One region of the Paenibacillus sp. RC21 genome, then DNA from elsewhere that is predicted to be linked to it. Evidence: riboswitches for the same ligand, from Rfam matches in the RefSeq annotation. Region 1 holds a riboswitch; each other region holds the start of a gene.
The links. A riboswitch is a leader RNA that binds a small molecule or an ion and turns the genes downstream of it on or off. The one in region 1 is predicted to bind cobalamin.
Positions count from the first base shown of each region.

Region 1 (3,278 bases):
CCCGTAAAATCAGCCTCGAAGCCCCATTTCATAATCTGTGCAACGCTGGTGCGATTTCGTACATCGAGTTGGATGGTAATGCGCGGAATAACCCGGAGGCGTTTCTTAAAATTGTACAATACGCGCTCCATCAGAACATTGGGTACTTCTCCATCAATCATCCGGTAGACCGCTGCACGGAATGCGGCTACGAGGGCATTATCGGGACAAGCTGTCCCGAATGCGGTGCTGATGAAGAACATACGCATTTTCAGCGCTTGCGCCGGGTAACCGGATATCTGACAGGTGATTATACCGTTCGCTTCAACGCCGCGAAGCAGGCTGAGGTGCGTGACCGGGTGAAGCATCGGTGAATTTGTGCGGCTACATTCCGGAATCTCTGAACGAAGGGCATGGCCTGCGTACCGTCGTATTCATTAGCGGTTGCCGCCATGCCTGCCCCGGCTGCTTCAATCCCTCGTCATGGAGCTTCCGCGCAGGTGAACCGTTCACACTGGAGCGACAGCAGGAAGTCATCCGTGACATCGCAGATAATCCACTGCTGGACGGGTTAACCCTTTGCGGCGGAGACCCTTTTTTCTCGGCATCGGAATGCACGCAGTTTGTGCGCGACTTCCGCGCTGCCTGCCCTGACCGAACCGTGTGGGCCTATACGGGCTTTGACTATGAGGAGCTGCTTACGGATCAGGCCCGCCGGGAGCTGGCGCTGCTGTGCGATGTGATTGTGGACGGTCCTTTTGTAGAACAGCAAAAGGATCTGACCCTTCCCTTCCGGGGCAGCCGCAATCAACGACTGGTGGATGTGAAGGCCAGCATTCAGGCAGGATCTATAGTTACATTAGCCTAAGGCGATGTTATACTCGCATGAGATACTACACCCTAAGACAAATCCTTTCCTTATGGAGAGGGCTTGTCTTTTTTTGCATGTAGTTCATTTTAGATTTAAACAGAGTTTATATTGCGTATCCTGCAAGTTTCACTTATGATGGTGAACAAGTATACGAGTGCATAATTATTCGTCATACCATAATCGCATAGCTTGGAGATAGGTGTCTGTTCTATTCAGTACAGGCTTAAAAGGGAAGCTGGTGCAAGTCCGGCGCGGTCCCGCCACTGTAAACGGGGAATTTTCAGCTGTTGATACACCCACTGGTCCACAGACCGGGAAGGAGCGCTGAAAGTCATGATCCGTAAGTCAGGAGACCTGCCTATTTCAACAACATCGCAAGTACCTACGGGAGATAGGGAGGTGTTAAGAGCAGTCGCCGAATTTTCATTTTTTAAATAACGGAGGCATTCTTTCCCCTACTCATTTTTAACCCCGGGGAGGAATGTCTTTTTTTGTACGCAAAAATAAACTGGCTACCAGCCTGGGAGGAAAAGTACATGTCATTTACCGAATTGCCTGAGTTGTCCGGCTTGATCAGCAGTAACCTGGGATATCCGCGTATCGGAGGAAACCGGGAATGGAAGAAAGCACTGGAACGCTTCTGGAACGGCAGCATGGATGAAAGCGAATTGCATACCGAGATGAAACGATTGCGATTGGAGCATCTGAGCAAGCAGCGCGACAAGGGAATCGATCGAATTCCGGTCGGAGACTTTTCCTATTACGATCACATGCTTGATACATCCGTGATGTTCGGTCTGGTGCCGGAACGGTTCAACTACCGTCCCGATGGGCCTGTTCCTCTGTCCGTCTATTTCGGGATAGCCCGTGGACAAAAGGGTGCCACCGCCAGTGAAATGACCAAATGGCTGAATACCAATTACCACTACATCGTACCGGAATTGGCAAATGCAACTCCGGTGTTCACCGAGAATAAGCCGTTGCAGGCTTATCGTGAAGCGAAACAGGAACTAGGAATTGAAGGTAAACCCGTCATTATCGGTCCTTATTCGTTCGTTGCTCTGTCCAAAGGCTATGACCGTAAGGATTTGGCCGCGATCATACGAAGCTTCCTGCCACTGTACGCCCGCGTCCTGTCTGAGCTGGCTGCGGAAGGCGTTCAGTGGGTGCAGGTAGATGAGCCTGTCTTGACCACCTCATTCCCGACAGAGGATTTGGACATTATTCAGGAGGCCTATGAGGCTCTGGCCCAAGCTGCTCCATCCTTAAATATCGTGCTGCAAACCTACTTTGGCAGTCTGGATCATTATGAGCGCCTGTCCACGCTCCCGGTACAGGGAATAGGTCTTGATTTTGTGCACGATGATGGCGAAAACCTGGAACATGTGCTACGACATGGCTTCCCCGCAGGGAAAACGCTGGCCGCTGGTGTTATTGACGGGCGCAATATATGGCGCTCCGATCTGAACACCGTAGCTGCGCTGCTTGGACAACTGGCAGAGCAAACCACCGCTGCACAGCTCATCGTGCAGCCATCATGCAGTCTGCTGCATGTGCCAGTCAGTCTGGAAGCAGAGCACAAGCTGGACCGAGAGCTGGTGCAAGCGCTGGCCTTTGCCGATGAAAAGCTGGAAGAAATCGCAGCTTTGACCGCTGCGCTTGGCAAACGCGAACCCTCGGCAATTGCCAAGCTTGAGCAGAGTGCGGACGTGGTAGCCCGCTTCAACAGCTCGGCGGCACGAGTACAGACCGCTACCGATATGGCGGATCTACTGGCGAAAGAGCCGCAGTCACGCAGCGTTCCCTTCGCTGAGCGTCGTGTGATCCAGCAGGACAAGCTGAATCTGCCTCCACTGCCTACGACGACGATTGGCAGCTTCCCGCAAACCGCAGAGGTTCGCAAAGCCCGTCTGCACTATCGCAAAGGGGAATGGTCTGCCGAGCAGTATCGGACGTTCATTCAGCAGCAAATCAAGGAATGGATTGATATCCAGGAGGACATTGGCATTGATGTGCTCGTACACGGGGAATTTGAGCGGACAGACATGGTTGAATTTTTTGGCGAAAAGCTGAAAGGCTTTGCCTTTACACAAAACGGGTGGGTGCAGTCCTACGGCTCCCGGTGTGTTAAACCGCCGATTATATACGGAGACGTGTCGTTCGATCAACCCATGACCGTGGAAGAAACGGCCTTCGCCCAATCGTTGACCTCCAAGCCAGTCAAAGGAATGCTGACAGGTCCGGTAACGATTTTGAACTGGTCCTTCGAACGTAATGATATTCCTCGCAGTCAGGTTGCTTTACAGTTAGCACTGGCCCTGCGTGCAGAGGTAGAAGCACTGGAAAAAGCGGGGATTGGCATGATTCAGGTCGATGAACCCGCGATCCGTGAAGGGCTTCCACTGAAAAAAGAACAGCAGCAAGCCTA
Region 1 covers NZ_JBIYCS010000004.1:301,008-304,285, forward strand. The annotation lists gene ABIA61_RS14925 (anaerobic ribonucleoside triphosphate reductase) at 1-353, shown strand, start outside; gene nrdG (anaerobic ribonucleoside-triphosphate reductase activating protein) at 350-847, shown strand; cobalamin riboswitch at 1,031-1,226, shown strand; gene metE (5-methyltetrahydropteroyltriglutamate--homocysteine S-methyltransferase) at 1,387-3,278, shown strand, end outside.

Region 2 (3,278 bases), 250 kb from region 1:
GTAGAGCAGAAGCAAATCGTCAATGGGCTGCGCTCTGAGGGACTTGCGATTATGCTCGGGGGTATTTTCAATGCGTTTCCTTACACGGCATTCTCGCAAAATGTAGGTCTGATCTCATTAACACGTGTCAAGTCGCGGAACGTTATTTTTGCTGCGGGTGGTATTATGGTTGTTCTTGGTCTGTTGCCCAAACTGGCTGCCTTAACGACAGTGATTCCTAATGCTGTGCTGGGAGGGGCGATGATCGTCATGTTCGGTTCGGTTGCTGCGTCGGGCATGTCTATTTTGTCAGAAGTGGACTTGCGGAAGGAAAGCAATCTGCTGATAGCGGCATGTAGCATTGCGGTGGGCCTCGGCTCTGCCGTGCTGCCCCAAGTGTTTGACCAACTGCCGAGCTTTGCCAAAATGCTGCTGCAAAACGGCATCGTATCCGGCTCGATTACGGCGATTGTCTTGAATATCGTTTTAACGAAAAAACAGGGCGAGTCAGTCGAAGGCGGGACGGTGGCGGAGGTTCCGCAGAAGGTTTGATAATTAGGATTAGATAAAGACCGCCGGAGAGAGGACGTAAGCCTCTTTTTCCGGCTTTTTGGCATAGAGTTATTGATAAAACCCTCTTCCTGTATGAAGATCGGGGTTTGAGATTCTATTAGAAGAATTTGCTAGAGTGGTAGGCGAGGTCATGGTATAATCTACCTTATGGATTTTGAATAGTGGTGGATGTTTTCAGACCACGGCGCAGCTTCCCGAAAGGGGGTGAAGCCGATGGTCAACCTTGTGTCGTGCTACGATGTGTTGCGTTGGATGGTTACGTTACTAAGCCTGGTGTTTAGTATTCGTAAACTTTATCGCTGGCTACGTCGGAAATTTCGGAACAAGCGAAAACCCACCGCTTAATTAGGTTAGGCGCCTAACGGTGGGTTTAGCTAAGCATTTAGCGCGCCGTGGTGATCCACAGCCTTTCAAGTCCTAAGAGTCTTTGCCGTTGGTAGCGGCGAAGACTCTTTTTAGTATACGGACACGGTGGTTATCTCTATACCTAATTTTATCACGTCCATTGCGTACACGCAACGCAAAGCCACAGCCTTGTTTCTCGCTGTATCATTAAAATTTAAATTATTATGCGACATTTGTTGACAAGCCTGTAACAACAAAATAAGATAGTCCTAATTCGTAATATAGAGGAATAAAGGAAGAAAACAGGTGTGAACCGGACTTTCCACCTACAGGGTTTCGCTGAAATCATGTAGATGGCTGTTGTGCGTGTTCACTTAAAAGGGAAGTTCGGTAGATTCCGACACGGACCCGCCACTGTATACAGGCATCAGCAGGGAATTGCTGTAGCTTTCGGAACAGCCACTGGAACTGTGAAGAACCGGGAAGGCCTGAGAGATAAGCCTGAAGTCAGGAGACCTGCCTGTTTTAACATCACTGTCAGACCCACGGGATGCTGGGGAGGTGGTTAGGCGTGCTGCATACGGGAATGTCTGAAACCGATCCGATCCCCCTTGTTTTTAGAGGGTGAAGAGGGTGAGCTTAGGCATTTTATAATGAAAGCATTTCTGACTGCTGATTAAGCGGTCGGGGATGCTTTTTTCGCGTTAGGTATGTATGAGATTACAAGATGAGGGGAGTCAATAGAATGATAAGCAATCGTAAAAAGCGTTCATGGTTTATATGTACAGGGGTGATGCTACTGCTGGCAGTTATGGCTCTTTCGGGATGCTCGACAACTAATAAGACGGCGGATAGCCCCAGCAAGGGCGAGAACACATCCACACAACAGGCTACAGCAGATAAGAAACTGGTGATGGCGTATACGTGGAAACCGTCGGGCGTTGACCCGCACGGAGACAATAGCTGGGATGTCATGCGGTCCGGCGCAGGTGAGACACTTGTCCGTTTGAATGAAAAGCTGGAACCAGTGGCTTGGCTGGCCAAGGAATGGAAGCAGGACAGTCCCACAGTTTGGACGTTCAGCTTGCAGGATAAGGTCACTTTTCATGACGGAAAGAGTATGGACGCGGAAAGTGTGAAGGCTTCCCTGCTGCGCTCCATCGAGAAAAGCCATTTGGCAAAGGATTTGCTAGACGTAAAGTCGATTGATGTAACTGGGCCGCTGTCGTTGAAAATCACGACAAACCAGCCCAATTCAGCGCTGGTGTCCAATCTGGCTGATCCATCGACGATTGTGCTGGATGTAGCGTCTATGAAGGATGAGCAGAGCTACCCTGCGATGACAGGTGCTTTTAAAATTAAAGCGTTCAACAAGGATCAGTCATTGGTCGTAGAGCGTTATGACGAATATTGGGGCGAGAAGGCACGGCTGGCTGAAGCAACGATGAAGTTCATTACGGACGGCAATTCACGCCTGTTGGCGCTGCAATCTGGCGAAGTAGATGTAGCGACTGATATTCCGGTGGATAACGCGGAGGTATTAAAAAAGAACGATAAGCTGCAAGTGCTGTCGGCTCCCTCTTTGCGCACTCATATGATCGTGTATAACATGGAGTCGCCTGTGTTCAAGGATGCCGCGAACCGCAAAGTAGTGGACAGCCTGATACCACGTGCATCCATTGTGAGTGCGATCATGAGAGGCTATGGTACGGAGGCAAGCAGCCCATTCCCGAGCATTCTCTTCTTCGGCAAGGTGGAACGTAAAGCGCTGGACGGAACGGCGGAGCAGTTGTTGACGAAGGATGGTTGGCAAAAGGATGCCCAAGGTACATGGACCAAGCAAGGCAAGCCGTTCGAGGTTACGTTGCTGACCTTCCCTCAGCGTCCAGAGCTTTCGGTCATGGCTGAGGTGATTCAGAGCCAACTGCTGAAAGAGGGCATCCAGGTGAAGATCCGCAAGGTGGAAAATATCGACGAGGCGCTAACCAAAAACGATTGGGATTTTGCCATGTACAGTATGCTGACTGCCCATACGGGGGAGCCGCAATATTTTATGGACATGTTTTATTCCTCTAAAAGCGAGGCCAATGTAAGCCGTTATGGTTCCAAACCGCTGGAGAACCTTCTTGGCAGCTTGAAGCTGGCGAAGGATACAGCACAGCGTAATGCCGTGACATTGCAAGCGCTGGATATCATTAATACCGATTTGCCGCAGTCGTTTATTGTTCACCCTGATAATGTATTTGGGGTGAAAAAAGGGGTTGAGGGCTTTACACCGCATCCGATTGAATATTACTACATTACGGCGCAATCCGATATTGCGGAATAACGGGCTGCGTACCCTATGATTCGTTTTATTCTGGAACGTGTGGCGCAGCTTG
Region 2 covers NZ_JBIYCS010000004.1:555,771-559,048, reverse strand. The annotation lists gene ABIA61_RS16035 (nucleobase:cation symporter-2 family protein) at 1-531, shown strand, start outside; cobalamin riboswitch at 1,238-1,435, shown strand; gene ABIA61_RS16030 (ABC transporter substrate-binding protein) at 1,643-3,226, shown strand; gene nikB (nickel ABC transporter permease) at 3,242-3,278, shown strand, end outside.
Region 2: another riboswitch for cobalamin. It lies ahead of ABIA61_RS16030 (ABC transporter substrate-binding protein); the one in region 1 lies ahead of metE (5-methyltetrahydropteroyltriglutamate--homocysteine S-methyltransferase).

Region 3 (3,278 bases), on a different contig from region 1:
CTTCGTTGCATCTACATTAACCCCCATATGAGCCGCCTGACGTTCACCCAAGGCCAGAATGTTCAGCACTCGTGCCCGGTTCCACAGAAACACCAGCCCAATGACCACATAAGGTAAAAGAATGCCTGTATACGACCAGCCGCGCAGACTGAGGCTTCCCATTGTCCAGTACAATATTTCATTGACCGTCTCCCTGGACATGGCTGTCAGAAAGGAAACGACCGCACCCAGAAAAGATTGCATCACCACGCCCGATAAAATGAGACTTTGCGTCGGAATTTTGCCGCCTTCCCTCGCCAGCGTCAGCACCATCCACAACGTCAGCATTCCGGTCGTAAACGCCACCAGCGGCAGTGTCCATACGCCTACAAATGAAAATTGAAGCCCCCAATAAATCAGTACCGCTGCCCCTACCGAAGCCCCCGAGGATACCCCCAACGTGTAAGGATCAGCCAGCGGATTGCGCAGCACACCCTGAAATCCGGCTCCCGCCAGCGCAAGCGCTGCGCCTACCAGCATACCCAGTAACACACGCGGCAGTCTGACCTTCAAAATAATCTGCTCTGTGGATGTATTCCAATCCGGTGTAACCGTCTCACCTAACCACGGCAGATGGTTGACCAGAATACCCGTGATTTGGCTGACGGGAAGCTTGGCTGAACCGATGCCGAGACAGAGCAGCAGCGTCAGCAGCAATAAAGCAAGACCTGCCCCTCCAAAGCCAATCAGTCTACGATTCATTTGAAAATTTCAGGATACACGCCCTTGGCCACTTCCTTGAGACCTTCCGTTACACGCGGACCCGGCCGACTGATCAGATTATCATCCACGGCAAACACCCGGTTGAGACGAACAGCCGATATTTGATCCCATCCACTACGGGCTTTGATGATATCGCCCAGTGTCTGGCCTGTTTTGTCGTCCTTGACATTTTTGCTGTATAAAATGACGTCCGGATTGGCCGCAATAATATTTTCCTCACTGATCTGATACCAGCCCTTTTGTGTTGCAGCCACATTTTCGCCGCCCGCCAAAGAAATCAGCTCGTCCATAAACTCGCCCTTGCCGACCGTCCAGCCGGGTGAAAATTCGACGTAGACTCTCAGCTTTTGCCCTTTACCGATATTTTTAACACCGTTTTTCACTTCCGCTACATCGGCTCTCATCTTGTCGGTTACCGCTCTCGCTTCTTTCTGATGATCGGTAATTTTCCCATATAGTTCGATATTAGCCATGACATCTTCAACCGTTTTCGGCTCGGTTTTAAAAATCATAATTCCCATGTCACGCAGCTTGGTTGTCGCCTGCTCACTGAGTGATATCCCTGCAAAAACGACTTCCGGATTCGCAGCAATGATCGCCTCTTCATTCGGCTTCATAATACCGCCCACTTTGGGCTTCTTTGTAGCCGCTTCCGGGTAATCCGAATAGTCCGATACACCGACAATTTCCTTATCCAGTCCGATGGCGAACAGCGCCTCGGTTTCAGCCGGGGAGACGGAAACGATTTTGTCCGGCGCTTTTTTGAACGTAAACTCCTGCCCGGTCGCATCCTTAATGGTCAGCGGGTAGACCGTTTTGCCCGGAGGCTCCTGAGCGGTTGCCGTCTGCCCCGGTTGCTGTGAAGCTTGATCCCCTTTATTTTCAGCGTTCTTTCCGTTAGCTCCACATGCACTCAGCACAACCGCCAAGACCAGAGCCAATAAGCCTGTAGTCCAGACCTTTATTTTATTCCCTGCCATAATTTACACCCCTCCATATAAATTCTTTTAAGAGCGTCACTTGAACATCATCCGATATCTGCTAAATCCAGCCTTCTTTTCCTTTCAAAAAACCCCTGCATCCTCAGATAAGGACACAGGGGTCACGTTAGCGCAGATCGTACGCAGGCGGCAGTTTCTTCCGCATGGACAGTCACTGCGAACACGTCATCCTTTCCTCGAAGGACTATGGTGACAGGCGGACGGGCAGGTATCCTGACTTACAGAAACATGCGACAGCCTGTTGCTCCTTCATATGCTTTATGGCACATAAAGCAGAGCGGGCTGGCATTTTTCCATTTACAGTGGCGGGACCGCGCCGGATTCAAACCGGCTTCCCTTTTAACAGCGCACCGGAAAGAACCCGAGGGTTTCATCCCGCTGCACCGACCTCGTCTGCTGGATATTTGATGTAGTGTTGGTCAAGCCGTTCTTTTACTTGATGATTATAGGTTAAAAAAGACTGGCTTACAACCCAAACCGCCTGTTTACCTGCCCTATGTCTGTGATCATGAGAAGTATAGCGTAGTCAGTTCATCCAGGTTATTCGGGAGTAGCAAATGCGGAGCCAGAGCTATAAACATCATGCCTGCTCCACCAGCCATCCGGTGAACTTATGCCCTGTAGCCAAATCTGGATGTGATTCTGTAGAACGGGTGGCGGTTAAATCTGCAAATGGCTTTTGTGCCAAACTCAACCGAATCGTAATTGCCGCTCCCGGCTTCGGATTCAGGCTCCAAAAATCATGACCCGGTACCAGCATACAAGCCAACTGACGAATCACTCCACCATGCGTGACGACCAGAACAGAAGGTGGAGCATCAGACAAACCTGTTTTCTGAATCTCCATCATTTTACGCCACTCATACAAAGAGTATAGAAATTCACCCAGGCGGTTCACAAAGTCTTTCCAGGACTCTCCACCCGGCGGCGTAACCCGTTGCGGCTCATCAATCCACGCGCGGTACAACGCCACATCCTTGAGCATATCATACGTTTTTCCATCCCATTCCCCAAAATGAAGCTCTCTCAGACGTGGTTCCATGGTGGCAGACCAAGCAGACATATTATCTGGTTTCAGTTCCGATTCTGGCAAAATGATCTGCAAGGTCTGACGACAACGTATCAAGTCACTACAATAGATTCGGGCAAAGGAATGTCTCTGTAATTTTTCCCGCAAAGACTCTAATTCCTGCTCTGCTCCCGGTAGCAAGCCCAGATCGGAGTGCCCCAGGTATCGACGTTCCCTGTTCCATAAGGTTGTGCCGTGACGTACCAGCACAAGCTCCAAATCCCATTGCGGGTGTTCTGTAAAATAATGCTTCAAGGTCATGTCACTTCCTGCTCTATTGCCGGTGTTCGGTGCGTCACGCTTCATCACTGCGTCCACCCCAGTGCATAGCATCCGGCGGACACGAACAGACACAATCCCACGAACATACTGGACACGGCAAACATCAGCCGAATCGTATGTCGGATATCCTCCGGCTCCATCGGTCGCACCAGTTCTCCCATATA
Region 3 covers NZ_JBIYCS010000003.1:586,626-589,903, reverse strand. The annotation lists gene ABIA61_RS12505 (FecCD family ABC transporter permease) at 1-741, opposite strand, end outside; gene ABIA61_RS12500 (ABC transporter substrate-binding protein) at 738-1,742, opposite strand; cobalamin riboswitch at 1,950-2,143, opposite strand; gene ABIA61_RS12495 (histidine phosphatase family protein) at 2,344-3,093, opposite strand; gene cbiB (adenosylcobinamide-phosphate synthase CbiB) at 3,138-3,278, opposite strand, start outside.
Region 3: another riboswitch for cobalamin. It lies ahead of ABIA61_RS12500 (ABC transporter substrate-binding protein); the one in region 1 lies ahead of metE (5-methyltetrahydropteroyltriglutamate--homocysteine S-methyltransferase).